DNA from 3 places in the Pseudoalteromonas sp. NZS11 genome. Region 2 is predicted to be linked to each of the others. Evidence: predicted binding sites of a transcription regulator. Region 2 holds the regulator's gene; each other region holds the start of a gene.
What was found. Region 2 encodes MetJ, which represses methionine synthesis genes. Its sites were predicted from a motif close to TAGACGTCTAGACGTCTA; they were not measured.
Positions count from the first base shown of each region.

Region 1: a site for MetJ is predicted at 7,992-8,009, ahead of I6E82_RS10325 (homoserine O-succinyltransferase). Genes of this name have one in related genera too.
Region 3: a site for MetJ is predicted at 7,771-7,788, ahead of metK (methionine adenosyltransferase). Genes of this name have one in related genera too.

Region 1 covers NZ_JADYWP010000004.1:151,319-161,439, reverse strand. Annotated here, with positions in the region: gene I6E82_RS10350 (FG-GAP repeat domain-containing protein) at 1-842, opposite strand, end outside; gene I6E82_RS10345 (hypothetical protein) at 1,052-1,807, opposite strand; gene I6E82_RS10340 (DUF4238 domain-containing protein) at 2,154-3,131, shown strand; gene metH (methionine synthase) at 3,276-5,906, opposite strand; gene I6E82_RS10330 (homocysteine S-methyltransferase family protein) at 5,916-6,989, opposite strand; gene I6E82_RS10325 (homoserine O-succinyltransferase) at 6,979-7,926, opposite strand; gene I6E82_RS10320 (outer membrane beta-barrel protein) at 8,142-8,789, opposite strand; gene ettA (energy-dependent translational throttle protein EttA) at 9,123-10,121, shown strand, end outside.
Region 2 covers NZ_JADYWP010000001.1:69,497-79,617, reverse strand. Annotated here, with positions in the region: gene I6E82_RS00320 (penicillin-binding protein 1A) at 1-582, shown strand, start outside; gene metL (bifunctional aspartate kinase/homoserine dehydrogenase II) at 647-2,992, opposite strand; gene metB (cystathionine gamma-synthase) at 2,998-4,245, opposite strand; gene metJ (met regulon transcriptional regulator MetJ) at 4,535-4,855, shown strand; gene I6E82_RS00300 (malic enzyme-like NAD(P)-binding protein) at 4,938-6,179, opposite strand; gene rpmE (50S ribosomal protein L31) at 6,868-7,083, opposite strand; gene priA (primosomal protein N') at 7,314-9,500, shown strand; gene I6E82_RS00285 (SPOR domain-containing protein) at 9,521-10,048, shown strand.
Region 3 covers NZ_JADYWP010000004.1:41,709-51,829, forward strand. Annotated here, with positions in the region: gene I6E82_RS09835 (bifunctional diguanylate cyclase/phosphodiesterase) at 1-1,023, opposite strand, end outside; gene panP (pyridoxal-dependent aspartate 1-decarboxylase PanP) at 1,554-3,179, shown strand; gene serA (phosphoglycerate dehydrogenase) at 3,233-4,462, opposite strand; gene rpiA (ribose-5-phosphate isomerase RpiA) at 4,472-5,125, opposite strand; gene I6E82_RS09855 (5-formyltetrahydrofolate cyclo-ligase) at 5,179-5,775, opposite strand; gene I6E82_RS09860 (hypothetical protein) at 5,794-6,342, opposite strand; gene metK (methionine adenosyltransferase) at 6,518-7,669, opposite strand; gene tkt (transketolase) at 7,974-9,965, shown strand.

The sequences.
Region 1 (10,121 bases), on a different contig from region 2:
TTATTAATATCAACAGCAATTAAATGCTCGCCATTAATACTTACACTAAGTTGTTTGTGCAGTACAAATTCTGAATTTTCGAATCTATAAACCGCACCATCACTAAATAAAACTTCTTTTGCATTAGCCTCAGTAAACGAGCCTGTCACAAAATTTTGTGGTACATTTTCAAGCACCGCAATTTCAGATAAATCGAGCGAGTTAAGTACAAAAAGCTTACTACTTTGATAAACAAAAAGCTCATCTTGCCCATCGTTGTTTATATCAAACTTATCTGCTGCTCTTGGGTAATAAAACTCTTTACTTAGCTCTATCTCTTGAGTGACTAAATTAACTTTATGTACTGCGTTATTTTCTAAAACATATAAGTAGTATGTATCTGCCACTGTATCTTTAATTAGCGTGGTATCTTCAATATAGTCATCAAAGTCGTAGCGAGCAGTTACTTCATACGCACCTTTCACATATTCTATAATATTAAAATTGCTCTCTTGGGCGGATATAATGTGCTTACTACCCACACCCGACAAAGGTGCCACGTACAAGCCTTTTCGACCTGTTGAGTTGCCTAACGAAAACTCACGAAATACGCTACTAAGCTCTATGCTTTCCTCGTCTGAGGCAGCTTGAGTAAGGCTATTATTTTTTATAATTGGCGCGAGTAGAGGTTTTTTAGATAAACTTTCAAAATGAGCTTTATCAAAATTTATTTTTTGATCGTTAATTAAAACAGCATCACCGTAAGTATTTTCTTGAGTGTTTTTTATAGGCTGAGCGTGAGTATTGGCATTCACTGAATACGCGCTCATCATGAGCAACGTAAGGCAAGATAGTTTAATCAATTCCATAATCCTTTGTATTTCTTTATTTAATCACGTCACTACAACTGCAACGTTCCATTAACACGGCATTATATAGAGTACCAACCGGAAATAAAGAGGCGATTAACAAAGTTTTACAAAGGGATAGAAGAATAAAGTAATAACATTTAACTTGCAGCTAAAGCTACTTTTATAGAAATTTTATCCGCATACTTACTAATAAAAAGCGATTAATGAGTGCTTATAACATCTTCAGACAACAATCGCTCATCGTCTTTATAAACTTCAAGCCAACCTGGTGGTGATGTATCGCAGCCAATAATGGTTACTTGTAGCACATAACTATAACGACCATTTTTAAACGTATAGTGATGATTCCCGCCGCTGCCCTCAAATGTAATATCGCCATTTAGTAAAACCATATCAGGCTTGTCACTTGGCTTTTTATTAATACCCCACACTACATAACGGTAATTTCCATCACCTAAATCATCAACACGGATATGGTAGTTAGCCGTTTTCCAATCGAGTACTGGTTTTTCAAAAGTATTAATACTTGCGTGCAAGGATTGCTTACCTTGTTCGATTAGTCTTTTAGCAAGTGCCTGCTCTTTAGTATTTTGTGTATTTACAGCAATAATTTTACCTTCGGTATCTACCCACATAACGCCGTTATTTAGCATAATGCCGCGCCAACCTACTTTATCCCAATCGGTATTAATGTTTGAACTGGCAATAACTGCTATTAGCTCATCATTAAATACTTCATCAAAGCGGTTAATAAACTCAGCTTCATTTTTAATGTCAGGTATGGGGTATCGTCGTTTTAATGGGTAACGAATAAGTGTAGCAATTGCAGGTTTATCGTCACTTTCAAAGGCTGCAATAACAGGTAAAACGAACTCGTGATATTTTTGCTCAAGAGCAAATGTGCTAGATGTAAAAAGTAGAGATAGGCACAGTAGGATGTGGTTTAGATGTTTCATTTATAGTCCTTTATTTAAAATAATCAGAAATGTATGCAACAAATTCATGAGATAAAATTATAAAGTGGATAATTCCTACCGATGTTATAGATGAACATATTTAATATAAAAATCAATTAATTCATAATGATAACTTGCTTTAGGCTCTTTGATTTCATTATCATTTGTAGGCCCTACGCCAAATAGCTATCCATTGTTTAGTAGGCCTAGACAAGTCAGGTAATTACCTAAGTTTTACCACCTATTATTTGGTTGTTTGATGTTAATCTAAAATATAATTAACCACTATTTAAATATGTATTTGTATTAATGTGAAATAGTTTTCGACATTACTAAATGCGACTTAATGAATAAAAGTGAGCAAGACATGGATTGGCTTAATAATAAGAAATTGGAAGTAAAACAAAAGCATCATTATATATGGGCCAATTACATGAAGCATTGGTCTACAAACGGTCGAGACATATATTACACAAAGAAAAAAGGAGGGATAGCTCTAGACAGCATAAAAAGTGTGGCAGTGGAAAAGTATTTCTATCGTGTTAATACATTAACAGAAAAACACGTTTACCTAATTGAAAAACTCATAGCTATGAGTAATGATATGGAATTAAAAAAGCACCATGAAAAAGTCCTTAAAAGCTATTTAGACACACAAAAAATGTATAAATATTATACGTCTTTGGATGTTAAAAGCGAATATGGTGATAAATTATTTAATGCCGCTAAAAATAACTCGATCGAAGATAGACACTCTCAACTTGAGCGCGATGCCTTAAGTGTTTCAAATAAACTTAGAAATTTAGATGTAAACACCTTAAAAAACATTGATCAAATGACAGATTTTTTATTATTTTTAGGGCATCAATTAACTAGAACTAAAGCTTTTAAAGAAACATTTATTAAATCTTTTGCTAAGAATTGCGACCCTCAAATAGCTGAACTAATGGAGGAAAGTTGGTGGTTTATTTCTTTTCTTTATGGCACTAATTTAGGGAAAAGCTTGTGTATTAATAGAGGTTACTGCTATCAATCAATTTTAGAAAATAATACTAGCATCCCATTTATTACAGCTGACGCGCCTGTTGTAAACATCCATCCCAGACCTAATATGGGTACATCACCATTAAAACACGAAACTGAGTATTTTTACCCTCTATCACCTACTAAAGCATATTTTATAGGGTGGTCAGACAGATTTGTAAACAGCACAAGCTTAGTTAACGAGTCATTTGTGAAAGAAGTTAATAAAAAAATGGCTGAGGGTGCTCATTTTCATATTATTTCAAACAAGGCTGAAGTATTGAAGCTATATGAACGTTAATTCGGTAGGAAACGGTAATACCGAAGTTAGATCTTATTAACTTTTCGTAACCATATAGCTCTAATTTTAAAACAAAAAACGAGCCATACTGGGCTCGTTTTTTGTTTTACTGATAACTGACAGCTAAAAACTGATCACTCCTCTCTACTCCGGATCATAACCCAAATTAGGCGATAGCCATCTTTCAGCTTCTTCCAGCGTCATATTGGTTCGTTTAGCGTAATCTTCAACTTGATCGCGTTGTACTGCTGCTACGGCGTAGTACTTAGCTTCTGGATGTGAGAAGTACCAACCTGAAACAGCAGCACCTGGCCACATGGCGTACGAGCTAGTTAGCTGCATACCAATGCGTTTTTCGGTATCGAGCAACTGCCAAATTTTCTTTTTCTCGGTGTGCTCTGGGCACGCAGGGTAACCTGGCGCTGGGCGAATACCTTGGTAGTTTTCGCGTATTAGCTCATCGTTTGCTAGGTTTTCGTCTGGTGCAAAACCCCAATACTCTTTACGTACTTTTTCGTGCAGGTATTCTGCAAACGCTTCGGCAAGCCTGTCGGCAACCGCTTTAATCATTATTTTATTGTAGTCGTCTTGCTGTGCGTCAAACGCATTTGCTAAGTCGTCTTCTTCAAGACCGCCTGTTACAGCAAACGCACCAAAATAGTCTGGTGTGCCTTTGGGTGCTATGTAGTCGGCTAGGCAGTAGTTAGCAAAGTCGGTTTTTTCGGTTTGCTGACGTAAATGGCACGAGGTCGTTAACAGCTCTTTGCGTGTTTCGTCGGTGTATATTTCTATGTCGTCCCCAACGCGGTTAGCAGGGAATAAACCAATTACGCCAAGTGGTTGCAAACTGCCTGCTTTTTCAAGGTCGTCTAACATGTCGTTAGCGTCTTTAAATAAGCTTTGCGCTTGCTCGCCTACGACTTCATCGGTCATTATGCGCGGGTATTTACCGGCGATTGACCACGTCATAAAGTATGGCGTCCAATCTATGTATTTACGCAAAGTGGCAATGGATACGTTTTTAAACTCGATCACGCCGAGCTTTTTAGGCACTGGTGGCGTGTAGTTATCCCAATCAAGCACCGCTGCGTTATCGCGGGCACGCTGAATAGTAACAGGCTTAGAGCGTGGTTTTTTACGCGCTTGTTGCTCGCGCACTTTTACGTATTCAGCTTTAGTTTTAGCTAAAAAGTCAGGTTTATGCTCTTTTGATAATAAATTAGATACTACACCTACCGCACGGCTGGCATTACTAACATACACTACGCCTTTGTCATATTGCGGCTCAATTTTTACTGCGGTGTGCGCTTTAGAAGTAGTTGCGCCACCAATTAGTAGCGGAAGTTCAAAACCACGGCGTTTCATTTCTTTTGCTACGTGTACCATTTCGTCAAGCGATGGGGTAATTAAGCCCGATAACCCAATAATATCGGCTTTTTCGTCGATGGCGGTTTGTAGTATTTTATCAGCCGGTACCATTACACCTAAGTCGATTACTTCATAGTTATTACATTGCAGTACAACACCCACAATATTTTTACCTATGTCGTGTACGTCACCTTTTACGGTCGCCATTACTATTTTACCATTAGTTGAGCCTTCTTCTTTTTCAAGCTCAATGTATGGGTCTAGGTAGGCTACGGCTCGCTTCATTACGCGCGCCGATTTAACAACTTGTGGTAAAAACATTTTGCCTGCACCAAATAAGTCGCCTACTACGTTCATGCCGTCCATTAACGGCCCTTCAATTACGTGAATAGGTTTAGCTGCTGCGGCGCGGCATTCTTCGGTATCTTCATCTATGAATGTAGTAATACCTTTAACAAGCGCGTGCTCAAGGCGTTTTGCAACAGGCCATGTGCGCCACTCTAAATCTTCTACTCGCTCGGCTTGCGCCATACCCGAGTATTTTGGTGCAAGCTCTACTAAACGCTCGCCTGCGCCTGAGTCGGTGTTAAGTATTACGTCTGTAACTGCTTTACGTAATTCTTCTGGTATATCATCGTAAACGGCGAGTTGCCCCGCATTTACAATACCCATGTCCATACCAGCTTGAATCGCATGATATAAAAACACCGAGTGAATAGCTTCACGTACGGGGTTATTACCTCTAAACGAAAACGATACATTTGATACACCGCCCGACACTTTACAGTGCGGCAAATTTTGCTTAATGCGGCGTGTGCCTTCAATAAATTCTACGGCGTAGTTGTCGTGCTCTTCAATACCGGTGGCTACGGCAAATATATTAGGGTCGAATATAATATCTTCTGGCGCAAAGCCAATATCTTCTACCAATATTTTATAACTGCGCGCACATATTGCGAACTTACGGTCTGCCGTGTCGGCTTGTCCGTCGGTATCAAATGCCATTACAACAGCGGCTGCACCAAAGCGTTTTATTATTTTAGCTTGGCGAATAAACGGCTCTTCGCCCTCTTTTAGCGATATTGAGTTAACAATTGCCTTGCCTTGAATACACTTTAAGCCTGCTTCTATTACTTCCCATTTTGAGGAGTCGACCATAATTGGTACGCGAGAAATATCAGGCTCTGAGGCTATTAAGTTTAAAAACTTAACCATGGCGGCTTTTGAGTCCAACATGGCTTCGTCCATGTTTATATCAATAACCTGTGCGCCGTTTTCTACTTGTTCACGTGCCACTGTTAGCGCGGCTTCAAAGTCTTCTTCCATGATTAAACGTTTAAACATGGCAGAACCCGTTACATTGGTACGTTCGCCGACATTAGTAAATACTGCTATTTGTTGGGTCATGCTGGCTCCTTAATTTAAGTTACAGGCTTCAAGGCCTGATAAACGCATGCGTACTTCAAGCTCTGGTAGTTGGCGTGGTTTAACGCCCGCTAAACCTTTTGCAAAAGCGCGAATATGCGCAGGCGTGGTGCCACAGCATCCGCCTACTATATTAATAAAGCCCGATTTACCCCAATCGATAATTTCGGTTGCCATATCGTCCGCTTCTAAGTCGTATTCACCAAACTCATTTGGTAAGCCCGCATTAGGGTGTACCGATGTAAACGTTTCGCACACGCGCGACAACTCTTCTACATACTGGCGCAGTAAATCAGGACCAAGCGCACAGTTTAAACCAATCGAAATAGGCTTAATATGGCGAATAGAATTATAAAATGCTTCGGTTGTTTGCCCCGAAAGCGTACGACCAGAGGCGTCTGTAATAGTACCCGAAATCATAACTGGTAATTTACGTCCTGCTTGCTCAAAGGCTTCTTCTACGCCAAACGAGGCGGCTTTTGCGTTAAGAGTGTCGAATATAGTTTCGATTAGTATTAAATCGGCGCCGCCTTCCATTAATGCAAGTGTTGATTCAATATACGCAGTAACCAGCTTATCAAAGGTGACATTTCGGTAACCCGGATCGTTTACGTCTGGCGAAATTGAACACGTTTTAGATGTCGGCCCTAAAACACCGGCTACATAGCGCGGTTTTTCTGGCGTTTTAGCCGTAAATTCATCACAAATGGCGCGTGCTAATTTAGCCGACTCTAGGTTTATTTCACGGCTTAGGCTTGCCATGTCGTAATCTTCCATCGAAATAGTGGTCGAGTTAAACGTGTTGGTTTCGATAATATCGGCGCCCGCTGATAAAAAACCACGATGAATATCAGTGATTAAATCGGGCTTGGTTAGGCTTAATAAATCGTTATTGCCTTTAATTAATACATGCCAGTCTTTAAAACGCTCTCCGCGATAGTCTTCTTCTTCTAGCTTATGATCTTGGATCATGGTGCCCATAGCGCCATCTAAAATTAAAATGCGTTCTTTTAATGCGGCGCTTATTTCGGCTTGCTTATTATTTGTAGGAGCGTTATTCGGCATAGTTGTTAGTCCTCACGTCTTGGCTAACTAAATTAATATCATACGGTGTGGTTTGGTACACGTAGTAATTTAACCAGTTCGAAAAAAGTAAAAAAGCATGGCTTTGCCACGTTTTTGAAGGTTGTTTGGTTGCATCGTCATCCGGAAAGTAATTTTCGGGTTTTGGTGCATTAGGGCTCTTTTTACAATCGCGCTCGTATTCTGCTTTTAGCGAGTCGGCGTCGTACTCAGGATGACCGGTTATAAACACTTGGCTACCCGATTTATTTTTAAGTAAGTAAGCCCCTACTCGCTCAGAACCTGCCAGTACAACTAGCTCATCACAGGCGTTTATTTTATTTATATCAATGTGGCCATAACGTGAGTGCGGTACTAAAAAGGTGTCGTCGAATCCGCGAGTCAGTGCGCCGTGATCAAAGTAACATTGGTGAGTAAATACGCCACACAGTTTGTCGTCTTTTAAATCGCGCTTTAAATTGTAACGGTGATATAACGCTGCATGCGCTGCCCAACACGAAAATAACGTAGAGGTAACGTGTTGCTCAGCCCAATCAATAATGACCTTTAGCTCATCCCAATACGCTACATCGTCGTATTCTAAATGCGCAAGTGGCGCGCCAGTTACTATTAATGCATCGTAATTGTTGTCTTTAACCTCAGAAAAATAACGATAAAAGGTATCAAGGTGCTCTTCTGAATTGCTGCTACTGCGGTGAGTGTCGAGCCGCAGTAGTTCTACGTTTACTTGCAAAGGCGAGTTGGCAAGCAAGCGAATAAACTGAACTTCGGTTTCTACTTTATTAGGCATTAAGTTTAAAATAGCCAAACGCATTGGGCGTATCTCTTGCGTTTTTGCACGTGTTTTTGGCATTACAAATACGTTTTCTTGACGTAAACGTGCAATTGCCGGCAACTCGTCTTTTACTGTAATTGGCATATTTTTATTCCTGCTCATAAAAACCGAAGCTTAATTATGAACTGAAAGTAAAAAATATCAACCTCTAGATGTATAGATGTCTAAATGAAATTTATTCATTCTATTAAATTAGGATTTACCGAGGTGGTATGTATGAGGAAAAACGCCTCTATTATAAAATAACCTGCTTTAATATTTTGAAGTAGCGCTACTAAAAACGAGTAGCGCATATACAGTTAAAAACGGTAAACCACAGATAAATTAAGTGCGTAAATATCGCCTTCATCTGTATCAAAATATTGGTATTCAGCGCTTAATTGCCAGCGTTGAGTTAACCTAAAGTCAACGCCAGATCCATACGTTACGCCGCCTTCGTCGTAGTTTTGCTCAGTTATTAACGTAGAATTTGTATCTGTACCAGTTATTGATTCTGCAAGGTTTTTTAAGTCGCCTTCATTGTAACTTAATTTATTTCTACCATAGCCACCAAATAAAAACACATCAGCTCGAGATGAAATTGGATAATTAGCTTTTACAAATATACTTGTTTGCAAATCAAGGCTTGAATCGATTTCGCTCTTAATGAATTCTGAGCTAAGCGAACCGTCCTGCGGGTTCTGAGTGTAAACAATTCCGTTTAGAGGAGTTGACTCATCATTTAACCCAAAACCGATACGCCCTTCTAATGCAAAGTATCGCGAAAACTGATATCCAAACCGGCCATAAAGCGTTGTAAACTGTATGCTATCACTCTCGTATACATCAATTTGCGTAGACCCTATCCCTATTCCTTGGTAATAACCATTTACATGGAGTATGTCTGCTTCGCTCGAAAATGAGTATAAACCTAAAAGTAACGCTCCTAACTTTGTAACTATTTTCATGTTCATTCCTTTAAATCTTTGTAATATTTAATAATATGATGTCTAACAACAAACTAAGTGTGGCCTGCCTATATAACTTGCTTATACTTTACAGCTTGTAAATATACTGTACCACTTTTGTTAAAAATGAAATGTATTTGAACAATATAAAACAATAGATTACAGAATTTTACATAATAGAAACCCTGTAATAGTAGTGTTTTAAACGAGCAATCAAAACAAAGTACTACTTAGGTAAGCGTATAGTTCTATACAGCATTCGTTGACTGTTTCACCTGTCAGCCACTACAATACAACATTGAAATTTTTATTATTATTTGAAGGCTTTCCTCCATGGTTTTACCTGATAAATTTATATTCTCGATGAGTCGAGTATCTAAGGTTGTGCCACCTAAGCGCACTATCTTAAAAGATATTTCGTTACACTTTTTTCCTGGCGCTAAAATTGGTGTGCTTGGTTTAAACGGTTCTGGTAAATCTACGTTACTACGTATTATGGCCGGTGTTGACCAAGATTTTGAAGGTGATGCACATCCTCAGCCTGGTACAAAAATTGGTTATTTACCGCAAGAGCCTGTTTTAGACGAAAGCAAAACAGTTCGTGAAATTGTTGAAGAAGCTGTTGGCGAAGTTAAACACGCACTTAAACGTCTTGACGAAGTGTATAACGAATACGCCATGGAAGACGCTGACTTTGACGCACTTGCAAAAGAGCAAGGCGAGCTTGAAGCTGTTATCCAGGCGCACGATGGTCACAACATCGACAACGTTTTAGAGCGTGCTGCTGATGCACTTCGCCTACCAGAATGGGATGCTAAAATTGAGCACCTTTCAGGTGGTGAGCGTCGTCGTGTTGCTATATGTCGATTACTGCTTGAAAAACCAGACATGCTTATTCTCGATGAACCAACTAACCACTTGGATGCAGAGTCGGTTGCATGGTTAGAGCGCTTCTTACACGATTACGAAGGCACTGTTGTGGCGGTAACGCATGACCGTTACTTCCTTGATAATGTAGCGGGTTGGATATTAGAGCTTGACCGTGGTGAAGGTATTCCATGGGAAGGTAACTACTCTTCTTGGCTTGAACAAAAAGATGCGCGCTTACAGCAAGAACAAAAATCTGAAAAAGCACGTCAAAAATCAATTGCGCAAGAACTTGAATGGGTTCGTTCAAACCCTAAAGGTCGCCAAGCTAAGTCAAAAGCACGTATGGCTCAGTTTACTGAAATGCAGCAGTCTGATTACCAAAAACGTAACGAAACTAACGAGATGTTTATTCCACCTGGCCCGCGCTTAGGGGATCAAGTACTTGAAGTAACTAATCTTCGT
Region 2 (10,121 bases):
ACGAAAAAATGTGCGCCGAGAATTATTTCTAAGCAAAATGCATTTTTAATTGCTGATGCTATGAATAGTGCAATTTGGGGGGGTGGTAGCTGGGCTCATAAAACAGGTTGGAGTGGAACCGGTTGGCGAGCACAAGCGCTAGATCGTCGCGATATTTCAGGTAAAACAGGCACAACTAATGACTCAGTAGATACCTGGTTTAGCGGTTTTAATAGTAATGTGATGACCTCAGTTTGGGTTGGCTTTGATAACCCGGGCAACGCTCTTGGTCGCTCTACATATAACAACAACCTAGATAGCAGCCAAATATCAGGTGCGGAATCTGGCGCTAAAACCGCGCAGCCAGCATGGGTTGAATTTATGAAAGCGGCACTTGAAGGCAAGCCTGAAGCCCCAATTGAGCCGCCTGAGGGACTTGTTTCTATTCGTATTGATTTAGCTACTGGTTTATTAAGCCATAAAAATGACTACACGAGTCGATTTGAATATTTTGAAAAAGGTACTGCACCTACAAAGTATGTGCTATCTCAGCCTAACGATATATTTGAAGAAGACACTAAAACAGAAGAAGAGCTATTTTAATAATATGTATGTAATACAAAAACGGCAGCTTATTTAAGCTGCCGTTTTTGTTTAAACCAAAGGTTTATTTTAAGTTTTGAACAAGCCAATATAAATCAGAGTGCACACCCGCAGCGGTCACTTCTCTACCCGCTCCTGGCCCCTGAATTACTAATGCGTTATCGCTATACCATTTGCTATTAATTACAAAAATATTATCGCCAGGTGTAAGGTTTGCTAACGCATCGCCATTAGGCACATACGCTATTCCCACTTTAGCAATTACTTCACCTTGTGTGATTTCTAACAAGCCCGTATATCTAAGTACTAAATTTTTAGACTTTGCTGTCACTGCATGCTCTTCGATGAACGCGTCTAGCTGTGCTTTTTTATTTAAAAAGTCATTCCAACTTCCCAGCGCAAGTTCATCTGGCATCAATGCCGATAAGCTAATATCGTCAAGTTCAAGCTCAACACCTAGCTCTCGAGCTAAAATAAGTAGCTTACGCTGCATATCTCGCCCAGATAAATCTTCGCGAGGGTCTGGCTCTGTGAATCCCATTTTCTGAGCTTCCAGTAGCAACTCAGAAAATGGCCTTGTTCCATCATATTTACTGCATAACCACGAAAGCGTGCCTGAGAAAACACCTTCTATACGTGTTATTTTATCGCCACTATTTTGCAAATCAGCCAAAGCAAAGTTAATAGGTAAACCAGCGCCAACACTGGTGTTATATCGCCAATGTAAATTACGTTCTTTAATATTACTACGAAGTGCTTTATACCAAGTAGTAGGTGCTGTTCCAGCGTATTTATTAGCACTAATTAAATGACAGTTTCTATCTACAAAGTCTGGATATAACAAGCTAAATTGTTCACTTGCGGTAATATCAATTACAATTTTATGCTCGTAATCGAGCTCATTTATAGCATTCAGTAAATCTGCAGATTGATAGCTATTTGCCTCATGCTGCCATTGAGTTTTCCATTGCTGTGTATTAATACCACTTGCATTAAACAGCATTTTTTTAGAGCGAATTAGACCGACTAATTTAATACTAAAGTCATCCGATAAACGCTCAAATTGTGCCGATAACTGTTTAATGAAAACGTCGCCAACGTTACCAAGCCCCGCAACTATAATTGCGATTTCTTGGCCTTTATTAATTAGCTTATCGTGTAAGTCACTTTGTATATCACTATCTATAAATTGATCGGTAAGCAATAAAGCATAGCCAGTATCTTGATGGACAAAACGAGGTTTTATGCTGTGGAGTTTTAATAAATCTAATGCTTGTAAGCTTAATGTATTAACGTCTTGCTCAGGCGCTACAATTGCACAACCGTTTAAATTTGACTCGCTAATATTTGCCCTACCCGCAAAATAATTAATAACCAGATAAGTTTGTGCTGCAGGTACTACTAAATACACTTCACCATTATGGTTAAAGTGATGAAGGCTATGCTGAATAAGCTGACTAACGCTTGAGACCTCACCTTCACTTAATCCTTCAACCATTAATAGGTCAACATTTTGCAACGTGGTTATAAAACGTTTTTTCTTCGCTGAACCTTCTTTTACTATATCTGTTGGACTTGCTTGTACGTCAAAACTACTGCGAACAGCTAACTTAATATCTGTGTTTTTAAGTGGCGATAGTGTTTTTGCATGTAATACAGGGTTACCCAAACGAGCTAATAAATTAGCCTGCCCGCGACAAATTTTGCCGTATTTAATCGCTTTTTGTACCTTTCGAGGATCAGTGCTATACACTCCCTGTGTATCAGTCCAAATACATACTTGCTTAGCATTGCAATAATTTGCAAGTAGTGTTGCACTGTAGTCACTGCCATTTCGGCCAAGCGTTACTGTCTCGCCTTTGATATCTGCGGCAATAAACCCAGTAACAACATTTATTTTATTAGGCAAAATTAACTGCCCACATTGCTGCGCATTTTGCGCATGCATTAATTCGCCATCATTTAAGGTAAAAAGAGTACGTGCATCTTGAGCGCATGCCTCAATATTTAGCTGCTGTAAATAAGTAGCGAGTAAACGTGCTGACCACAGTTCGCCATGTGCAAGTAATGCAGCCTCTTTTAGCTGCTCAGCTTGAGCAAGTTCTGCAATATAGCTAAGTTCGATACTTAGTGTCTTAAGTGCACTTCGTTTTAAATCAGCTTCTAATAACTGCTCTATTAAATCACTTTGATGGTTATTTAACTGCAGTAAAATATCAGCTACTGCTTGAGTATCTTGTTTTTGATAGCTTTGCCAAAGTAATACTAGCGTATCGGTTGTCTTACCCGCAGCCGATACCACCACACAATCACCCGGTTGAGTATGTGTAATTATTATTTTTGCTACGCTTTGGTATCGCTCACTTGAGCTTAAGCTTGAACCACCAAATTTATGTACACAATTGACCATATTAATCACCAAAGCGCCGGACGGGCTGCACTTAATTTAACGTTACCACCAGAAGTGCCTGCTCCTTTGCCTACACGGCCAACATTTTTATTTTGCCCTGGTTTTACAAGTTCAAACACTCGCTCAAAATCAGCGACTAAATCGCGTATATCTTCAATACCTACCGAAATACGAATAAGCGTATCGCCCACGCCCGCTTCTAAACGTGCTGTTGCCTCCATACCTGCGTGCGTCATAGTTGCAGGGTGACAAATTAAGCTCTCTACGCCACCTAGTGACTCAGCTAAACTAAACGTTTTAAGACTAGTCAAAAATGCCGCAGCGTCATTTATATCGCCTTTAATATCAAAACTAACCATGCCACCAAAACCAAGTTGCTGTGCTTTAGCCAGTTCATGTTGAGGGTGTGACTCAAGACCTGGGTAGTAAACCTGGCTTACATATTCAGAGCTTTCAAGATACTTAGCTATTGCCAGTGCATTTTCTTGATGCTGCCTTAGGCGCACATTTAAAGTACGTAAACCACGAAGCGTTAAATAGCTATCAAAAGGCGCACCCGAAATACCAATGTTATTAGCCCACCAAGCAAGCTCATCGCCTAACTCTTGTGTTGCGGCAATAACAGCGCCGCCTACTACATCTGAGTGTCCGTTAATGTATTTAGTGGTTGAATGCACCACAATATCTACACCAAACTTAAGAGGATTTTGTAAAGCAGGTGACAAAAACGTGTTATCTGCAGCCACCAATGCACCGCATTGCTTTGCAACATCGGTCACCGCTTTAATATCTGTTAAACGAAGTACTGGGTTACTTGGGGTTTCTATCCAAATAAGCTTAGGTTTAATTACTAAAATTTGTTGAAGGCTTTCTTCTTTTGTTAAATCTAATATTTCGAGCTTTAGTAGTCCGCGTTTTTGTAAAGATGTAAATAAACGATAGCTGCCACCATAACAATCATGTGGAATTACTAACGTATCGTCACTATTAAGTAGCTGAGTAGCTAAATGCACGGCAGCCATGCCTGTAGCTGTAATTATGCCACGAGCGCCACCTTCAAGCTTAGCAAGCGTCTCAGCTAAAATATCACGATTAGGATTACCGCTACGACCATAATCATACTCACGCTTAGTATCAAAGTCGGCAAACGAATAAGTAGTCGATAAATAAATTGGCGGTACCACCGCACCATGATGTTTATCAGCATCAACGCCGTTACGTACAGCAATGGTCGCTTTGTTTTTTTCGCTCATATTCGTCACCTGATTAATTTGGATGTGTAGACGTCTAAAAGAGTAAGTTATCCGTTTTGATAAGTCAAAGTATTTTAAAGCTCTAGATGGCTAAAAGTAGAAGGGGCCTCTGCGAATAACACATTTTAGCTCACAAAAGTGTGCTTATCTTTACACCTACAATAGGCTTATTAAGATAGATCGGTATCTATTATTTGACTATCTTTTTTAAATCGATAGAATTTCACGCATATTTACACGCTTTTTATACCGTGTGAGAAATTAATAATCTGAGGCAACGATACATCTTATGGCTAAATGGAATGGTGAGTATATTCACCCATACGCAGAACACGGTAAAAAATCAGAGCAAGTTAAAAAGATCACCGTTTCGATCCCGCTAAATGTATTAAAGGTATTAACTGACGAACGTACACGTCGTCAAATCAATAACCTTCGCCATGCTACAAATAGTGAATTGCTATGTGAGGCATTTTTGCATGCTTTTACTGGCCAACCTTTACCAAATGACGATGACTTACGTAAAGATAACGCCGAAAAAGTGCCAGAAGAAGTTAAAAAAATAATGCAAGAAATGGGTCTAGAAGTACCCGTTTTAAACGAAGAATAAATATTACATAGACAAAAAAACCTCAGTAATTACTGAGGTTTTTTTATGTCTAAATTTTATTGCATAGCTCTACTGTATAGATTTACTGCATATAGTTTTCAGGTAGCTCAATTTGTGCAACACCTGACTCAATAGCAGCAAGTGCAACAGCTCTTGCTATACGCGGCAGTAAACGTGGATCCATTGGTTTTGGAATAATATACTGCGCACCAAATTCTAGTTTATCTACACCAGCGGCTTTTAAAACTTCTGCAGGTACTGGCTCTTTGGCAATACTTCGAATAGCATCTACTGCAGCAATTTTCATTTCATCGTTAATAGCGCTTGCACGTACATCAAGCGCACCACGGAAAATAAACGGGAAACATAAAACATTATTAACTTGGTTAGGGTAATCAGAGCGCCCTGTTGCCATGATTAAATCGTTGCGTGCGCCGTGCGCAAGTGCAGGATCAATCTCAGGATCTGGGTTTGAACATGCAAACACAACTGGTTTTGCAGCCATTAGCTTTAAATCTTCAGCCGCTAATAAGTTAGGACCAGAAACACCCACAAATACATCCGCATCTGCAATTACATCTTGCAATGTACGCTTATCGGTATTGTTAGCAAAAAGCTGTTTATATTCATTTAAGTCATCGCGGCGGGTATGAATAACACCTTTGCGGTCAAGCATATAAATGTGTTCACGCAGTGCACCACATTTAATTAACAGCTCCATACACGCAACAGCGGCAGCGCCTGCACCTAAACATACAATAATTGCATCTTCAATTGACTTACCTTGTACTTCTAGCGCATTTAACATACCAGCAGCCGTTACAATGGCAGTACCGTGTTGATCGTCATGAAAAACAGGAATGCTACAACGCTCTATTAATGCTTTTTCAATTTCAAAACACTCTGGTGCTTTAATATCTTCAAGGTTAATACCACCGAATGTGTCGGCAATGTTGGCAACCGTATTAATAAAGTCTTCTGTTGTTTTGTGCTTAACTTCAATATCGATAGAATCAAGCCCTGCAAAACGTTTAAACAATAACGCTTTACCTTCCATTACAGGCTTAGACGCTAAAGGACCTAAATTACCAAGGCCTAGAATTGCAGTACCATTAGTAATAACCGCAACCATGTTACCTTTACCAGTATATTTATAAGCATTTGCAGGATCTGCAGCTATTTCACGTACAGGTTCGGCAACACCTGGGCTATACGCAAGTGCAAGATCATGAGCCGTTTCAGCTGGTTTTGTAAGCTCAATGCTAATTTTACCTGGTACGGGATGTGAGTGGTAATGTAGTGCTTGTTCACGAAAGTCAGACATAACGCGATTGTATCCTGCAATTTAAGTTAAAGTGAGAGATGGAGTCTTGGGGTACGATACCCTTATTATTTTTAAATTCCAAGCAATATCAGGTCTATCCTGTTATATGCTATATCCTATAATTTTAAGAGGTTTTTCAGTAACTTTGCAGGATTATATCAACATTTAATAAATAAAAATTCACCTAAAAAGTAAGTTTTAAGGTGCTTTTATGCCTATCAAAATCTTATAAAATGTATACTTAAAGTATCAGCATAAACTTAGAATAACAGCCTACTACCCTACTTTAAAAACAGATAAGCCCACGTTAGCTACTTTTATCAACCTAGTTAAAAATTGTACTATTTAAAATATAGAGAATATCTATCGATTTGTCTGTAAAGGATTATGCATACTCAGAATAAGAATAGGAAATAGTTATGCAAAAGGAGGGGATCGTTAAAATCAACGAAATAATACCAATCTGCTTATATATGGGGTCTATTTAACGTTAAGAAAATTACGCTAGAACTAGGCTAAAATTTTTGTATCTAGTTGTTCTAAATAAAAATTTTTTAACGACGTTATAGTGCAATTTAATTCGTTAAATTGCTCAAAGATTTATGCAGGTTGGTATAAGATAATAAATAACAAATTTTAGGCACAAAAAAAGCACCCTAAGGTGCTTTTTTTAACTAAACAGCAATAATTACTTCTTGCTGGCAAGTGCACCGAAGCGCTTGTTGAAGCGATCAACACGTCCGCCAGTGTCTAAAACTTTTTGCTTACCAGTGTAAAACGGGTGACACGCAGAACATACGTCTAAGTGAATGTCTTTACAAAGAGTTGAGCTAGTTTCGAATTTATTTCCACATGAACATGTTGCAGAAATTACTTCGTACTTAGGGTGAATACCTTCTTTCATAGGAACCTCTAGTTAAGGCCGCATCGCTCTCCAAACCCGGAGTTTGGCACCATACGTCGTTAAAACAAATTTGTTGGTGGCGGATTTTATCCAACAACCTCCCCCCACACAAGTATTTATTTATATTTTTGCCAAAAAAGTGAACAATCTCTGTCTCAAGCGCTATTGCTAGTAGGTTTTTAGCGTTATTTTTAGTACATTACAGCATTAATTTTACGGGTTGAGTTGTTATGAGTTTTGTTGAAGTTGCTATTAAAGTCCCGCTTCCACGCACCTTTGATTATAAAATAGAAGAACAGCTCAGTGGCTTATCAACTCCTTTACTACCTGGCATGCGGGTTTTGGTACCTTTTGGTAATCAAAAAAAAGTAGCGGTTGTTTTGGGTATTAAAAGCAGTACCGACGTCCCTTTAAATAAAATTAAAAATATTATAGAGGTAATAGACGACGCCCCTATTTTAAGTGCCCAGCATTTAGAACTCCTTAGCTTTACTGCCCGCTATTATTGCTACCCATTAGGCGAAACTATTCATATAGCGCTACCTGGTGCACTTCGCCAAGGTGAATCGCCTGATAAAACCAGTATTAATATGGTTGCCCTGACAGAAAAAGGTGCAAAAGTACCGTCGTTAAAAGCTAAAACACAGCTCAACCTATTAAAGCAGTTATCGCAATCAGGTAAGTCATCATTAACTGAGTTAAAAGCACTGGGCTTTAGTAAAAAAACAATAGATAGCTTAATAGATAAAGAACTCATAACACAAACTATTGAGCACGATAACCAATGGCAAAGTGTTGCTCCAACCGTCGGTAGTAAACCAGTACTAAATAAAGAACAAGCGGTTGCTTGCACAGCTATAAATCAAAGTACTGGCTTTAGCAGCTTCTTATTAGAAGGCGTAACGGGCAGCGGTAAAACCGAAGTGTATTTACAGTGCCTAGAAGAAGTACTCAAACGTGGCGAGCAAGCCCTCGTACTCGTGCCCGAAATCGGCCTAACACCACAAACCGTAAACCGTTTTCGCCGCCGCTTTCCTGATACACCCATTATGCTTTGGCACTCAGCACTTACCGACAACGAACGTTTACAAACATGGCGTTTTTGCGAAAAAGGCAGTTGCGCGATAGTTATTGGCACGCGTTCGAGTATTTTTCTACCATTTTTAAAACTCGGTATGATTGTTGTTGATGAAGAACACGACTCGTCATTTAAACAACAAGATACCCTTCGTTACCATGCTCGTGATTTAGCCGCTTACAGAGCTTTTCAGCATAAAATTCCGCTTATATTAGGCAGCGCCACACCCGCGCTTGAAACACTTCACAAAGCAATTAATAACAAATACCAGCTATTAAGTTTAACGGAGCGTGCGCAAACAGCGACTGACAATCAGTTTAAGTTACTCGATATGAAAGGTCAGCCCGACCAAGCAGGTATTGCACATGCAAGCCTTGCTACTATGCGTCAGCACTTAAATCGCGGTAAACAGGTTATGGTATTTTTAAATCGCCGAGGTTTCTCACCAACCCTTATTTGCCATGAGTGCGGTTGGTTGAGCGAGTGTAAACGATGCAGTACCAGCGCTACATTTCATAAAGCGATTGGGCAAATGATCTGTCATCACTGTGGCGACCAGTACCCTGTCCCTCACCAATGCCCTGACTGTGGAAGTACGCAAATATTTCCTAACGGTAAAGGCACAGAGCAAATTGAAGAGTTTTTATCGACCGAGTTCCCTGATACACCCGTTACTCGTATAGACCGCGATTCAACTCGCCGAAAAGGTAGCCTTGAAAAAGCACTTGATGAAATAAACCTAGGGGGCGCACGCATTTTAGTGGGCACACAAATGCTTGCCAAAGGCCATCACTTTGCAGATGTGAGCCTTGTTATAATTTTAGATGTAGATAGCGGCTTATACTCATGCGACTTCAGAGCGACAGAGCATTTAGCGCAATTAGTCACCCAAGTAGCGGGGCGTGCTGGACGTTCAGGAGAACCTGGTCAAGTGTTATTACAAACACACTTTCCAGAACACCCTCTTTTGCAAGACTTAGTTAATAATGGTTACCAAGACTTTGCCCGCTTTGCTCTTAGTGAGCGCGATGATGCTGACTTACCGCCCATTACAAATATGGCCATTGTGCGTGCACAAGGACATAGTATTAAACTAGTCGTCGATTTTTTGACGGATTTGGTTCCTGTGAATGGGGTATCTGGTATACAATTGCTCGGTCCGATCCCTGCCCCACTTGAAAGAGTCGCAGGCATGTATCGTTTTCAATTGCATATTCAAGCGCAAGATCGTCGCATATTACATCAGTACCTTGCGCAAATGGTTGATTATTTAAGTACCAGTAAACTTGCACAAAAAGTACGCTGGAGCTTAGACGTAGACCCTATAGACATGATTTAGGTTAAGGCCAAAATAACACCATGGCACAGCACGATTATATTAATAAAAAGCCTGCAGGCAGAAACAGTAAAAAAAACGCACCCGCTAAAAAACCATTTCCTATTCTTTTAGCCGTTATAGCCATCTTACTTGTAGGTGGTTTTGCCTACACACTATGGTTTATAAAAAGTAATGCCGATCCAAAACTTGTCGAAAAACAAGCTAACCCAACTGCACCCGCAAAAGTAGAAGTTGTTATTCCACGTACACCGGAATTTATTAAAGAAATTAGAAACCACGAGATTCAAGTTGAAGTAAAAGAACTTGAGCAAAAAGGTCCTTATGTTATGCAATGCGGTTCGTTCAGAACTCATGCACAAGCTGAATCATTAAAAGCTAAAATCGCATTTGCAGGGCTCATTTCTGAGATAAAACAGGCTGAAGGCAGCAATGGTACTTGGTATAAAGTACGTTTAGGCCCTTACAAAACCAAACGCCAAGCCGAAAGCGATAAAAACAAACTTAAACGTGTAAAAATAGTCGGCTGCGGAATTTGGGGCTGGACTTGAAAATAAACCATTCACCCATATAACCTCATCATAATCGTTTTTTACGAGTTGCCTCTGCAGCTCGATGATGAGG
Region 3 (10,121 bases), on a different contig from region 2:
ATTGCCACTGGCAATACCTGCACATAGAGTTATATAAATAAAAGGGTCAGTTAACACTGGGGTATTAAAGTTATATGTTTTTACGAGATCGGTAAATTCGTCATTACTCATTTCTTTAGGAGCGAGTAATACTATTTTGTTGGTTGCTAGTCTGTATATATGGCAATGCGCAGAGCTTCTGAGTTTAAAGTGAATAAGTAAGTTTTTCATTACTTTGTCACCCACTTCAGTGCCGTAGAAACTGTTTATATCTTCTATTTCATTAACCCAAATAACGGCTAACTGCATGTGATGAGCATTACTTTTTTTAATAAAGTACTCAAGAGCAATATGATTTGAAAAACCAGTACTTGAGTCAGTTGCTAAAGAGCGCTTTAGTAAATAAATATATATGGCGGCAACTAGTATCGCGATAAAAAAGAAGAAGCTCGCCATGGCAGCTGCTTTTGATACGCTTTCTTTAAGTTTCTCGTTTAAATTGTAAATAGTTATATCGGCACCCGTTAAATAGGTATTGCCGTTAATAGGGTCAACGTAAGGAATAAAAATAGTTTTAAAGTGGCCCCACTGATCGCTCGATATTTCAAATACAGGCTCGGTTGAGTAAAAAGCACTTATATTTGCATCGGTAGCTTCAGGGTAGAGATCTAAAAATTGAGTTACTTTGCCATTATTCTGATCGTCTTGCGTGTAGCTTGATGAGCTAAAAAGAACCTTTCCGTCTTTTAAAATCATTGAATACACATAAGCAATATCAAGTGCTTGAGCAAACTCAGAGAGCTGTTTACTCTTATTTTGATAGTAAGAAAAACTTATGTTGTCGCCTTGATTAACCGCACTTAAGTAATTTTCACCTAGAATATGTTTAACGCTGGTGGCGGCATTAAGTAAGCGATTATCAACCGACTGCATTATTTCAGCACGCGTGGTTTGGTAAGTGTAGTAAACATAGGTAAGCAAGCTTATTAAAAATAAGCTAAAGCCTGCCACTATCCAACTAACTTTGACTCTTCCTTCTGGCATATGTGTCCCTTTTTTGTTATCAAATTTATTATACCCAAAATAAGTAAATGCCCAATAAATAATTAGGTTTGGTAGAGTTTTAATTAGGGTCTGTTTATCTTTGCGGATTATAATTTGTTCAAACTAGGGGCGATTTAATCGCGGCGCGAGATTTGTAACCTAGTGGTCTAAGTAAAAACCGAGCAACAAAGAGTAAATAGACCCTAGGCAGAACCCTTTGGGCAGCGCCTGTTTGGCATTAATGCTACGTTATCGCCTATTTATGGGGAATAACCACACTACATAGGCGCTGCCTTGCCTAAATACCAAACAGGCTGCTGCAAATTTAACCTTGAAAGATAAATAGACCCTAAATTATCATTTTTTTGTCATCGCTTTGATTGCTTTTATAGGTTTAAACGAGACATTTTAGTTATATTGCAGTAAAGTTAGCGCAATTTTTAAAGAAACACGATTGCTCTAAATGTCCTAATAATTAGGCGTTTTTGATGGGTAAGCGCGTGTTTTAGCTACACACACTAGGTATTGAGATGGATCAAAAGCGTTGTGCCGTCGCCTCTAAAGAAAGCCTTAAGCGTATATTTACTGTACCTGAAGCGCCAGACTCAACTTTAAGCAAAATCGAGCTTGAAATTTCGAGTAATTTAGCAGGTTTTCTAAACGAAAATATAGCGGCAATTGAAAAACCATTACATGAAATCGAAAAAGATTTTCAGTCGGCAGTGATCCCAGAGGATCCAACGTTTGTATCTGCTTATGCCCAAGACATAATGGAGCAACTTGTTGCGCATTCTGTGCATACAGCTGCGCCTAGCTTTATTGGTCACATGACCTCTGCCTTGCCGCATTTCTTATTACCGCTGTCAAAATTGATGGTAGGGCTAAATCAAAATCTAGTAAAAATAGAAACGTCTAAAGCGTTTACGCCTCTTGAACGTCAAGTGCTTGGAATGATGCACCATTTAGCTTATGGGCAAGACGATTCATTTTATTCTAAATGGATGCACAGTGCTAAAACCTCATTAGGTGCATTTTGCTCTGGTGGAACGGTCGCTAATATTACTGCGCTTTGGATTGCTCGAAACCGCTTATTAAAACCCGATGGCGATTTTAGAGGTATCGGCGCACAAGGCCTAATTGCCGGTATGCTGCATTACGGCTATAAAGGTTTAGCAGTATTAATATCAGAACGCGGACATTACTCGTTAGGTAAATCGGTTGATTTACTCGGTATTGGCCGCGATAACTTAATTGGCATTAAAACCTGCGAAAATAATAAAGTTGATGTAGGAGCTATGCGCGAAAAAGCACGTGAGCTTGAATCGCAAGGCATTAAAGTAATGGCGATTATTGGGGTAGCGGGTACAACCGAAACCGGTAATATTGACCCACTTGATGAAATGGCCGACTTAGCACAAGACATTAACTGCCATTTTCATGTAGATGCTGCATGGGGAGGAGCAACCCTTTTATCGAACACGCATCGCCCTTTACTAAAAGGGGTTGAGCGAGCAGATTCAATTACCATCGATGCACATAAACAAATGTATGTACCAATGGGAGCGGGCTTAGTTTTATTTAAAGATCCCGCTGCAACCGATGCAATAGAGCATCACGCTGAGTACATATTACGTAAAGGTTCAAAAGACTTAGGTAGCCACACGCTTGAAGGCAGCCGACCTGGTATGGCAATGTTAGTACATGCTTGCTTACGTGTTATTGGTCGTAAAGGTTATGAAATGCTGATTGATCGAAGCATCAAAAAAGCACATTACTTTGCTGATTTAATTAAAGCTGATGAAGACTTTGAGCTTATTTCAGAACCTGAATTGTGCTTATTAACGTATCGTTATGTACCTAAGCAAATTAAACAAGCAATAGCCGATGCAGATGCTGCAACTCGGTTAGATATTTTTGCCTCTCTGAATCGTTTTACTGCCAGTATGCAAAAACGTCAGCGAGAGTCTGGTCGCTCATTTGTATCACGTACTCGTTTAACGCCTTCTAAATACGACAATCAACCTACAGTTGTATTTAGAGTGGTACTTGCAAACCCGCTTACCTCAGGTGCTATTTTAAAAGAGATATTAGCTGAGCAAAAAGAGTTGGCTGCAACAGATCCGGTATTCAAAAAATACTTAAGAAAGTATATGTAATCTAAATACAAAAAAGGGTCCATAAGGACCCTTCTTAATATCAAAAGTACTTATTAATGCAAAATACGTGCTCTAATTGTACCCTCAACAGCGCTTAGTTCTTTAAGTGCTACTTCAGATTGATCTGTATCTACATCAATAACTACATAACCAATAGATGCGTCTGTTTGTAGGTATTGCGCAGCAATGTTAATACCGTGCTGTGCAAACGCTTGGTTAATTTGCGTTAGTACACCAGGGCGGTTGTGGTGCACGTGTAATAAACGGCTACGATTAGCAAGCTCAGGCAGCGATACTTCAGGGAAGTTAACGGCAGTAATAGTTGAGCCATTATCTGAATATTTAGCCAATTTACCCGCTACTTCAATACCAATGTTTTCTTGTGCTTCTTGTGTAGAACCACCAATGTGCGGCGTTAAAATAACATTGTCGAATTGGCGCAGTGGCGATACAAATTCTTCATCGTTAGATTTTGGCTCAGTAGGGAACACATCGATTGCTGCACCACTTAGTTTTTTCTCTGTTAGTGCTTCTGCAAGTGCATCAATATCAACAACAGTTCCGCGTGAAGCATTGATCAAAATAGATCCCTGCTTCATAACAGCAAGTTCTGCACTACCAATAAGATTTTTAGTTTGCGGTGTTTCTGGTACGTGTAAACTAATAATATCAGAGCGTTGTAATAGCTGAGTTAGGTTGTGAACTTGCTTTGCATTACCGAGTGATAATTTATCTTCGATATCGTAATATTCAACGTTCATACCGATATTTTCAGCCATAATACCTAGCTGAGTACCAATGTGACCGTAGCCAATAATACCTAATGTTTTACCACGTGCTTCAAACGAACCATTTGCTGTTTTTAACCAGCCACCACGATGAGCCGCTGCATTACGCTCTGGAATACCGCGTAATAAAAGTAGGATTTCACCAAGTACAAGTTCAGCAACTGAACGAGTATTAGAAAATGGTGCGTTAAATACAGCAATACCGCGTTCGCGTGCTGCATCTAAATCAACTTGGTTTGTACCAATACAAAAACACCCAACAGCAACTAGCTTGTCAGCTGAGTCTAATACGGCTTGGTTAATATGAGTACGAGAACGAAGTCCTACAAAGTGAACATCTTTAATGCGCTCTTTTAATTCGTCCTCAGGTAAGGATGTTTTAACGTAGTCGATATTGCTGTAACCGTTACGTTTTAGCGTTTCAACAGCGCTTTGGTGAACACCTTCAAGCAAGAGAATTTTAATTTTGTCTTTTGCTAACGATACCTTACTCATAACCTCATCCTATTTAATTTGTGGCCCATTTTTAGTACCGATAATCACTTTATCAGCACCACGCATTGCAAATAGGCCGTTGGTAACTACGCCAACAATTGAATTTATTTGTGCTTCAAGTTGTTTAGCATTGGTAATTTTTAAGTTAAATACATCTAATATAACGTTACCGTTATCGGTAACTACGCCTTGGCGATAAACGGGGTCACCACCAAGCTCTAATAATTCTCGTGCAACGTAGCTGCGAGCCATTGGAATAACTTCTACCGGAAGCGGGAAGTCGCCTAATGTTTTTACTAATTTGGTGTCATCTACAATGCACACAAATTGTTTAGCTACAGCGGCTACTATTTTTTCGCGAGTGAGGGCTGCACCGCCACCTTTAATCATTTCGTTTTGGGCGTTTATTTCGTCAGCGCCATCAACGTATACATCTAAAGCAGCAACGTTATTAAGCTCAAATACTTCAATACCTAACGCTTGTAAGCGCGCGGTTGAGGCTTCTGAGCTTGATACAGCGCCTACAATAGTGTCCTTTACTGAGCCAAGGGCATCAATAAAGTGATTAACAGTAGAGCCTGTACCCACACCTACAATAGTGTTTTCTTTTACAAACTCGAGTGCTGCCCAAGCAGCTGCTTTTTTTAATTCATCTTGTGTCATTGCTTTGTGCTCATGTATGTCAGAAATATGCGGTTAGTAATCAAATTTAATTGTTACCAACAGTATGTTTTATCTGGGGTGATAATGGTTTTAAGTGGTACATCCCACGACTCGATTGGTAGAGCATCAACTTTTTGGCATTCATGTGCAAGGCCAATTAGTTGCGGTTTTTGCCAATTTTGTTCATGTAAACGCGCCAATGTCCGGTCGTAAAACCCACCTCCCATTCCTAGGCGATTACCTTGTTTATCAAATGCAACTAATGGCATAAGGAGGTAATCAAGCACTGGTAATGGGCATATTTGAGAGCAGTTCAGCTTAGGCTCCAAGATACCATAGCGATTTGCTCTCATGGGTGAGTTTTTCTCATAGCGCTGAAATAGTAAATTAGCGCCATTGAATGGGTGTATTATAGGTAGGTAAACGGTATGGTTTAAACTCCATAATTCTTTAATTAACAATGAAGTGTCTAGCTCCCCATCGTTACTTAAGTAAATGGCAATATGCTTTGAATTCGTTGTTTTTTCGCTTTTTAAATGTTGAATAAAATTCATTTTTAGCGATTGCGCAGCAATTATTTGCTGATTATTTGACAAGTTTTTACGGGTGTTACGAATTTCTGCTCTTATTTTTGCGCGTTTATTACTCATTAAATTAATTAGCCATTCTTAAAAAGAGAATAAATCGGGAAAAATTAAAAAAACAGCCAGTACGACTAGCAAAATTGTGGCAGTTGCAATCAATGAATATAAAAGTAAGTTGCTGCGTTTTTTAGGAGGCGCTAAATCATCATCTAGCATTAGATCGTCACCTTGCCATTCGTCAATACTTTCGTCTGGTGCTTTTAATTGAGCTTCAGGAAGGCGTTGCTCTAACTCGTCTAGCTTTTCTTCAAGGCGTATCAAGCTACTAGTGATGTAATCGAGTGCATCAAAAATACGTTCATCACGTTGGTTGTTATTTGCAGCTGCGGGGGAGCTATTTTGAATTGCATTTGAAACAGCTTGAAGCTTACTTTTAATACCTAAGCTTGCTAGTAACTTAGCCTGTTTTAACGCTTTGTCTTTATCGCTTGGTGCAAACAGCGGCTTACCTTTAAAAAAAAGAGCTACTTTTTCATCTGACGTTTTTAATTTTGCAGCTAAATTTGTACATGCTGTTTTTATGTCAACGTTATCGGCAAGTCCTGCAAATATAACGCGAAAGTTATCGGCCATTTAACTGTCCCTAAAGCTTTTATAATGAAATGAGTATATACCTAAAGTACAAAAGAATTCGAGGTCGATTTAATAGTTATTTTGTAGACGCGCTACAAACAATATAGCGAATAAGTTTTAGATGCAAAAACGGCCCTTAAAAGGGCCGTTTTTAATTTACTACAACAATTTTGGCTTAAAGGCCAGCAGCTGCGCGAAGTGCGTCTGCTTTATCTGTACGTTCCCAAGGGAATTCGTCACGACCAAAGTGGCCGTAAGCCGCTGTAGGAAGGTAGATAGGGCGCTCTAAATCAAGCATTTGAATTAAGCCGTAAGGGCGCAGGTCAAAATGTTCACGAATAAGCTCGATTAAACGGCTTTCTTCTAGCTTGCTTGTACCAAACGTTTCAACGCTAATAGAAGTAGGCTCTGCAACACCAATTGCGTAAGAAACTTGTAGCTCACACTTGTCAGCAAGACCAGCAGCAACAATGTTTTTAGCAACGTAACGTGCAGCGTATGCTGCTGAACGGTCAACTTTTGATGGATCTTTACCAGAGAATGCACCACCACCGTGACGAGCCATACCACCGTATGTATCTACAATGATTTTACGACCAGTTAAACCACAATCACCCATTGGACCGCCAATTACAAAGCGACCTGTTGGGTTAATGAAAAACTTAGTCGCACTTGTAATAAGTTCTGCAGGAAGTACCGGCTTGATGATTGTTTCCATCACCGCTTCTACTAAATCTTTTTGCGAAATGTCTTCGCTGTGCTGAGTAGAAAGTACTACAGCATCAATACCTACTGGCTTGCCGTTTTCGTATGCAAAAGTAACTTGAGATTTTGCATCTGGACGTAACCAGTTAAGCTCGCCGCTTTTACGAACCTCAGCTTGGCGCTGTACTAAACGGTGTGAGTAAGTAATTGGAGCAGGCATTAGTACTTCTGTTTCGTTACATGCGTAACCAAACATTAAGCCTTGGTCGCCAGCGCCTTGCTCTTCTGGGCTAGTACGGTCAACACCTTGGTTAATGTCAGGAGACTGTTTACCAATAGTGTTTAAAATTGCACATGAATCGGCATCAAAGCCCATGTCTGAATTTGTGTAGCCAATGTCACGAATTGTTTTACGTGTAATTTCTTCGATATCAACCCATGCGCTAGTAGTGATTTCACCACCAACCATAACCATACCGGTTTTTACGTAAGTTTCGCATGCAACACGGGCATGAGAGTCTTGCTCTAGGATAGCATCAAGTACCGCATCAGAGATTTGATCGGCGATTTTATCCGGATGACCTTCAGAAACTGATTCAGAAGTAAATAAATGTTTTGCCATTGTAATTCTGCTCACAAATATTGCGCTTCACAAACGTCGGTATTAGCGCTAAAAAATTAAGGGGCGTATTTTATCGAAAACAAAACACCTTGCATAGTGTTTTTACGCCTAGACGTCTAAATAAAATTACTAATAACTTTTTGGTCTTAAAAAATATTCATAATGCCTCACTTTTATAGGGTTTTTAATTGCACACAGCCCCCACAATAAGTAAGAATGGTCGGTATAAACGAACCCAAGTTACTTGGGTGCATAAACAAACACATAAATACCCGCGCAAATACACATAAAGGTAGGAGAATTCATGCCATCTCGCAAAGAACTTGCAAATGCTATTCGCGTCTTGTCAATGGACGCAGTACAAAAGGCCAAATCTGGCCACCCTGGAGCCCCTATGGGCATGGCTGATATCGCAGAAGTATTATGGCGCGATTATCTAAAACATAACCCAACGAATCCAGAGTGGGCTGACCGTGACAGATTTATTCTTTCAAACGGCCACGGTTCAATGCTTATCTATTCTCTATTGCACCTAAGTGGTTACGACTTACCACTGGACGAAATTAAAAACTTCCGTCAAATGCATTCTAAAACACCAGGTCATCCAGAATACGGCTATGCACCAGGAATCGAAACTACTACGGGTCCATTAGGTCAAGGGATCACAAATGCCGTAGGTATGGCAATTGCTGAAAAAGCGCTAGCTGCACAGTTTAACCGTGAAGGTCACGATATTGTTGATCACTTTACCTATGCATTTATGGGCGATGGCTGCCTTATGGAAGGTATTTCTCATGAAGCAGGTTCACTTGCAGGCACTCTAGGCTTAGGTAAGCTTGTTGCATTTTGGGATGACAACGGCATTTCAATCGATGGCGAAGTAGAAGGTTGGTTTACAGATGACACGCCAGCTCGCTTTAAAGCATACGGTTGGCATGTAATTAGTGGTGTTGATGGCCACGATAGCGATGCTGTAAGTGCTGCAATCGCAGAAGCAAAAAGCGTTACCGATAAACCTTCACTAATTTGTTGTAAAACAATTATTGGTTACGGCTCACCTAATAAGTCAGGCAGCCACGATTGTCACGGTGCACCACTGGGTGATGACGAAATTAAAGCGTCTCGCGAATACTTAGGTTGGACTGGCGATGCGTTCGAAATTCCTGATGATATTTACGCACAATGGGATAGCAAAGAAAAAGGTCAGCAGCTTGAATCAAGCTGGGACGAAAAATTTGCAGCATACGCAAAAGCATACCCAGAGCTAGCGTCAGAATACAAGCGTCGTATTAACAACGAACTTCCTGGCGATTGGGCTGAAAAATCTCAAGCGTATATTGAGCAATTACAAGCAAACCCAGCAAACCCAGCGTCTCGTAAAGCATCGCAAAATGCATTAAATGCGTTTGGTCCGTTATTACCAGAATTCATGGGTGGCTCAGCCGATTTAGCTGGCTCAAACTTAACAATTTGGGATGGCTCTAAAGGTTTAACGCACGACGACGCAAGCGGTAACTACATTTACTACGGTGTACGTGAGTTTGGTATGTCGGCAATTATGAATGGTATTGCCCTTCATAAAGGTTTTATTCCTTACGGTGCTACGTTCTTAATGTTTGTTGAATATGCAAAAAATGCTGTACGTATGGCTGCATTAATGAAGCAACCAAGCATTTTTGTATACACGCACGATTCAATTGGTTTAGGTGAAGATGGTCCAACTCACCAACCAGTAGAGCAAATTGCAAGCATGCGTTTAACGCCTAACTTATACAACTGGCGCCCATGTGACCAAGTTGAGTCGGCAATTGCATGGCAACAAGCTATTGAGCGTAAAGACGGTCCTACATCGTTAATCTTTACTCGCCAAGGTCTTGAGCAACAAGCCCGTGACGCAAAGCAATTAGCAGATGTTAAGAAGGGTGGTTACATCCTTAGCTGTGACGGCAACCCAGAGATTATCTTTATTGCAACAGGTTCTGAAGTGCAACTAGCACAAGATTCAGCAAGCGAACTACGCAGCCAAGGTAAAAAGGTACGTGTTGTATCTATGCCATGTACTGATGCCTTTGAAGATCAAAGCGCAGCATACAAAGAAAGCGTATTACCGGCATCTGTTTCACGCCGCGTAGCAGTAGAAGCAGGTATTGCTGACTACTGGTACAAGTACGTAGGCCTAAACGGCGCAGTAGTAGGTATGACTACCTTTGGTGAGTCAGCGCCTGCAGGTGAGTTGTTTGAGCACTTTGGTTTTACAGTGGCAAACATTGTAAGCAAAGCAAACGAGCTTTTTTAATCGCTTTGATTAAATAAAGTAAGTAATTGAAGAACCCGCACATGTTGCGGGTTTTTTTATGCCCTTACATGAAGCAACTTCACCTTGAACAATGCTGCTTTCCTTGCAAGAAAGTAAGCTATCAGGCAAGGTAGTGCGATAAAATTTATAAATAAA